Linked DNA regions of Beijerinckia sp. 28-YEA-48. The protein of the gene in region 1 interacts with the protein of each later gene in a pairwise test. Links are inferred from orthologs where the notes say so. Each region holds a gene or a part of one and is shown in the gene's direction. Other genes may lie near its edges.

Region 1 (3,079 bases):
ACGACGTCGATGGCGGTGTTCGCCGGCGGCCGGATGGTGCATATCGATGCGGTCGCCGTGGGCGGCAATCACGTCACCATGGATATCGCGCGCGGCCTGACCATGCGTCTGGCCGATAGCGAGCGTCTCAAGACCTATTACGGCTCCTGCATTCCCTCGCCGTCGGACGAGCGTGAGGTTATCGCCGTCACGCACGTTGGCGAGGATGCCGATCATCCGACCCATATGCCGAAGTCGCAGCTGGTGCGGATCATCAAGCCGCGGGTCGAGGAAATTCTCGAACTGGTGCGCGACCGGCTGGCTGCGGCAGGATTTGCCGGGCAGGCCGGCCACGGTGTTGTGCTGACTGGCGGTGCGAGCCAGCTGACAGGTTTGCCTGAATTGGCGCGGCGGTTGATGCCCGGCCAGATCAGGCTCGGTCGCCCGCTTGGCGTACAGGGGCTTCCGGCGTCCGCCGACAATCCAGCCTTCTCGGCTGCTGTCGGCATGCTCGTCTATCCGCAGGTTTCGGGCATCGAACATTTTGAACCGCGTGTTCGCGGTCTGATGCAGATGACGGGAACGGACGGCTACATCGGCAATGTGGTGAATTGGTTGCGGAAGAATTTCTGAACGATCGGGAAGCGGGGCGGCAGCCGCTTTTCGGAATGAAGCAGATCAGGTGAAACCCGGGCGCGCGTCGTCCAACTAAAGTGAGGCCAATATGTCTATCAATCTCAAGGCGCCCGAACTGAGGGAACTGAAGCCCCGTATCATGGTGTGCGGCATCGGCGGCGCGGGCGGCAATGCCGTCAACAACATGATCACGTCGGGCCTGTGCGGTGTCGATTTCATCGTCGCCAACACGGATGCGCAGGCGCTCACAGCCTCGCGCGCCGAACGCATCATTCAGATGGGCTTGCAGGTGACCGAAGGCCTCGGCGCCGGTTCGCATCCGGAAGTCGGTCGCGCGGCCGCCGAAGAAGCGATCGACGAAATCCGCGATCATCTCGCTGGCGCCCACATGGTGTTCGTCACCGGCGGCATGGGTGGTGGCACGGGCACAGGCGCTGCGCCGGTGATCGCGCGCTGTGCCCGTGAAATGGGCATCCTCACTGTTGGCGTGGTCACCAAGCCGTTCCAGTTCGAAGGCCAGCGCCGCATGCGCACGGCCGATGGCGGCATCACCGAACTGCAGAAGTCGGTCGATACGCTGATCGTCATTCCGAACCAGAACCTGTTCCGTGTCGCCAACGAACGCACCACATTCGCTGATGCGTTCGCCATGGCTGACCAGGTGCTCTATTCGGGTGTCGCCTGCATCACCGACCTGATGGTCAAGGAAGGCCTCATCAACCTCGATTTCGCCGACGTGCGCGCTGTCATGCGCGACATGGGCAAGGCGATGATGGGCACCGGCGAATCCTCCGGCGAAAAGCGCGCCATTCAGGCGGCCGAGGCGGCGATCTCCAATCCGCTCCTCGACGAAACCTCGATGCGCGGCGCCCGTGGCCTGTTGATCTCGATCACCGGCGGCAACGACCTGACGCTGTATGAAGTCGACGAAGCGGCGAGCCGTATCCGTCAGGAAGTCGACGAGGATGCCAACATCATCCTGGGCGCGACCTTCGATGAATCGCTCGATGGCATCGTGCGGGTTTCTGTCGTGGCGACCGGCATCGATCAGCCGATCGGCGCGCGCGACGTCAACCCTGGCGAGCAGCGGGTGCAGGAAGTCGCCCAGAAGCTGCGCCAGCAGGCTGCTGCCCGTCAGGACAGCGGGACCATGCAGCAGGCGCCGATCGAAATCGTGACTTCGCCCGTGCCGCAGCCGGTCCATGTGCCGGCTCCGGCTCCGGTCATGCAGGCCGCGCCTGTTCAGACCATGCCGCAGGAAGTTGCGCTTGAAGCGCTGCGCCTGCGCGCGGCCGCGGTTCTGGCCGAGCGCGACGCCCTGGTGGCCGCCGTTCAGCCGGTTGCCCAGCCCGTTGCGCATCAGGCGCCGCAGGCTCAGTACCAGCCGCAGGCCTATGCGGAACCGGCGGAGGAGGCTTTCATGCCGCCGGCCGCCATCCGCCCGGCACGCATGCCGCGGGTCGAGGAACTGCCGCAGCCGGTCCAGGACCAGATCCGGGCCCATCGCGAAGGGCAGCCGAATCAGTATGAAAGCCGTCGTCGCGGCCTGCTTGAGCGGATTGCGGCCTTTGGCCTTAACCGTAACGAGGAGCCTGCTGCGCCGCAGCAGCTCCAGGCCCAGCCGCAGGCGCGTCCGGCCCCCGTGGCCCCGGTCGCGATCGCTCCGGCGGCGCAGCGTCAGCCTTCGCAAGTACATGCTGAATACGCCAAGCGCCCGCAGGCGGTGGCTCGCCCGCCGCAGGCCCAACTCGACCTGCACGGTCGGGTCACGCCACAGGCGCGGCTGAACGATGACGATCAGTTCGAAATTCCGGCTTTTCTGCGCCGCCAGGCCAACTGACCGAAACGAATCGTAAGGTTGAAAAAGAGAGCCCGGCGCGGATTCGCGCCGGGCTCTTAATTATTTGAAATGTAAAGTGATTCTTGTGGCAATATTTCCTCAATAAGATCGGTTTATTTGTAACAGAGCGTTAGAAAGCGTGATTTTGATATGGCGTTTAGGACGCGTATTTTGACGATCGAAGTTGGGCAGCGGTTTGTCTTTGCTTTTGTCCAGCTTGAGGTCGCCGACATGGTGGCGTCGAACGCGGTGTAACGCGAAGAGGTTCGTGCCGTGAGCTCGGCGGTGTTGGTCGCATCCGACAGGTAAAGTCGGGGCGGCGGCGATCTGATCGAAATTGTGGCCGTGAGTGAAGGCCATCAGGGGTCATCGGGATTTAATGCTCTATTCTCGCCAGACGACTTTGCGCGACAGCGCCGTATTTTGCGGTGCGGGCGTCCATTCTAATGCGCCGGTACGCATGGTGCTTCACCCGTCTGATGCAGATACGGGCATCGTCTTTCTGCGCCGTAACGAGGGCGGGGCGGAAAAGTTCGTTCCCGCGCTCTGGTCCAATGTCAGCAAGACCGAGCTTTGCACCGTTGTCGGCCAAGGGCCGGCTGCCAGCGTTTCGACGGTTGAACA
Region 2 (3,032 bases), 4.7 Mb from region 1 along the record:
CACGCTGAACTGTTCGAGGAATTGCAGGCGGCCGGCTTTAGCGTGGCTGCCGGCGATATGGGCGAGAATGTTACGACGCGGGGCGTCGATCTGTTGTCGCTGCCGCAGGGCGCGCGGCTCAGGCTCGGCGACGAAGCGGTGGTTGAAGTGACCGGCCTGCGCAATCCCTGCGGCCAGATCGATAAGTTTCAGCCGGGCCTGATGAAGGCGGTGCTCGGCCGCGATGCGGACGGCGGCCTCATCCGCAAAACCGGCGTCATGGCGATTGTGCTCACCGGCGGCGAAGTGCGGCCCGGGGATGCGATTGCCGTCGAATTGCCGCAAGGCGAGCCCAGGAAGCTGGAGCCGGTTTAGCGACTGCGGATGCGAAAATCGCCGAAAGGCGCTATGCCTGGGGTCGAAATTGCCGATTTCGGCCTGAAACAGGGTGGCGCATGTCGGACAAGGGTTTGCCCGCAAAGGGATATTGGATCGGGACCGTCGATGTGACTGACCCGGCCGCCTATAAGGACTATATAGCGGCCAATGCCGTGGCCTTCGAGAAATACGGGGCCAAGTTTCTGGTGCGCGGCGGTAAGACGGAGACGCTGGAAGGCCGGTTCCGGGCTCGAACCGTCGTTCTCGAGTTCAAGGATTACGAGACGGCGCTCGCCTGTTACCACTCGCCGGAATATGCGGCGGCCAGGGCGTTGCGGGACAATGCCAGCATGGGCGATCTGATTGTTGCCGAGGGCTATATGTCCTGAGGTGATGTGAAATGGTTGGAATGATGAACGAGACGATGACAGCGCAGACCGATTTGCGATCCGACATCAGCCCCGCGCCAGCGCGGGCTTTGCCGTCGCTTGTTGGTATGACGCGCGCGCGTCTTGGTGAGGCGCTGCGCGCCGTCGACGTGCCGGAACGTGAGATCCGCATGCGCGTCGGCCAGCTCTGGCAGTGGATCTATTTCCATGGCGCGCGGGACTTCGCCGCCATGCTCAACATCGGCAAGCCGCTGCGCGCCCTCCTGACCGAGCATTATTCGTTGACGCGGCCGCAGGTCGTCGCCGAACAGGTGTCGAGCGACGGCACGCGCAAATGGCTCATCCGCCTCGATCCTGTCGATGCCAAGGATAAGGGCGCGGAAGTCGAGTGCGTCTACATTCCCGAGAGCGATCGCGGCACCTTGTGCGTGTCGAGCCAGGTTGGCTGCACGCTCACCTGTACGTTCTGCCACACGGGCACGCAGAAACTGGTGCGCAATCTGAGCGCCGAAGAAATCGCCGTGCAGGTGGTGGTGGCGCGCGACATGCTCGGCGATTTTCCCGGCCAGACGCCGCCGACCAATGGCTTCATCCCCTCGGGCGAAGGCGTGCGCGCCGTCTCCAACATCGTCTTCATGGGCATGGGCGAGCCGCTCTATAATTTCGACAATGTCACCGCGGCGATTTCGGTGCTCACCGATGGCGAAGGCCTGTCGCTGTCGAAGCGGCGCGTGACGGTGTCCACCTCCGGCGTCGTGCCGCAGATCGGACCGTTGGGCGAAGCCAATGGCACCGCATTGGCGATCTCACTGCATGCGGTGCGCGATGATCTGCGCAACACGCTGGTGCCGCTCAACAAGAAATATCCGATCAAGGATCTGCTCGACGCCTGCCGCAATTATCCGGGGCTATCGAACGCACGCCGCATCACCTTCGAATATGTGATGCTGAAGGGCGTCAACGATTCCCGCGCCGAGGCGAAAGAACTGGTGCGGCTGCTCAAGGGCATTCCGGCCAAGATCAATCTCATTCCATTCAATCCATGGCCGGGCACGAAATATGAGTGTTCGGACTGGGATACGATCGAGCAATTCTCCGACATCGTCTTCAATGCCGGCTATGCCAGCCCGGTGCGCACGCCGCGCGGCCGCGACATCCTGGCTGCCTGCGGCCAGTTGAAGAGCGAGACCGAGAAGCTGCGGGCGCGCGCCCGCATGATCGAAGCTGATGACGAAAGTCATCCCGAATCCAAATGAAAACAGCGTCCTAAAATGGCTTTCATGTTTTGTTAGCCATGTTGCTTTGGCTCGCATTAACGTAAACGGCCTATCTGTCGATTCATTGATCGTTGCTGTTCATTTGAATCGGATTGTCCATGCGTTTGCGTTTGCCCATCGCTGTTTTCGCGGCGTCTGCTGTTGTCCTGCCCGCCTTTCTGATCAACACCGTCGAAGCCGCGCCGCGCCAGGAGCGACATCAAGAGCGGCATCGTCATCTGCACAAGACGACGAAGAAAAGGCCGCATCCCACCGTGCGCCGGCATCATCATGCGGCGCCGCGTCCCGTCTATCGACCGGCGCCGCGCTATGTCGCAGCACCCATGCCGATGTCGGCGCCCTTGTCAGCGCCGATGCCCGAACCGGCCGCGCCATCGTTCTTCTCGCCCTATGGCTGGTTGATCACGGTGAATGCCAAGACTTTCGTCTCGCCGCGCTTCACCGGTTCCGACAATTACAGTTTCATCGCTTTTCCCACCGTGTCGTTTCGCCGTCCGGGCGAAGCGCCGGAATGGTCATCGCCCGATGACAACATCAGCTTCGCGGCCTTTTCGAGCGGTGGTGTCAGCGCGGGCCCAGTCGTTGCCTATCGCGGCGGTCGCTACGATCAAGGCAATCGCGAATTGTGGGGCGTGCACAACGTGCGCTGGACGTTGGAGCCTGGCCTGTTCGGACAGATCTGGCTGGTGCCCGATACGCTGCGCGCCCGTCTTGAAATCCGCCGCGGCTTTCGCGGCGAGGATGGGTTCGTCGCCCTTCTGGGCGCGGACTGGGTGACGCGCTGGCAGCAGTTCACTTTCGCCATCGGCCCGCGCTTCAACTTCGCCGATGGCCGTTCGATGCGCTCGCGCTTTGGTGTCACGGCGACCGACTTCCTCGCCAATCCGGTCTATGCGCCCCACGCGCCGGGGCGGGGTTGGTTTCGGCCGGTCTCTATTCGTCGCTCACCTATCGCTATTCGCCGGACTGGGCGTTCACCCTGCACGGTGGCTACGACAGGTTGACCGGT

What was found. The genes of interacting proteins can lie anywhere in the genome.
Region 2: the proteins of ftsZ (region 1) and rlmN interact in binary tests that used the Escherichia coli proteins (3 or more experiments, as listed by UniProt). The link is inferred for Beijerinckia sp. 28-YEA-48 from one-to-one orthologs.

Annotation. Positions count from the first base shown.
Region 1 is NZ_FNSI01000001.1:103,435-106,513, forward strand. What follows is about bases 182-3,079. They hold ftsZ (cell division protein FtsZ), read left to right. Parts: upstream 182-703; coding sequence 704-2,455; downstream 2,456-3,079. Other genes in these bases: ftsA (cell division protein FtsA), read left to right, coding at 182-612; lpxC (UDP-3-O-acyl-N-acetylglucosamine deacetylase), read left to right, coding at 2,835-3,079. Also shown: more of ftsA, read left to right, coding at 1-181. UniProt on the Escherichia coli protein: Essential cell division protein that forms a contractile ring structure (Z ring) at the future cell division site. The regulation of the ring assembly controls the timing and the location of cell division.
Region 2 is NZ_FNSI01000001.1:4,808,017-4,811,048, forward strand. Bases 41-2,891 are described here. They hold rlmN (dual-specificity RNA methyltransferase RlmN), read left to right. Parts: upstream 41-781; coding sequence 782-2,002; downstream 2,003-2,891. Other genes in these bases: BLW50_RS22475 (MOSC domain-containing protein), read left to right, coding at 41-354; BLW50_RS22480 (DUF1330 domain-containing protein), read left to right, coding at 435-746. Outside these bases: more of BLW50_RS22475, read left to right, coding at 1-40.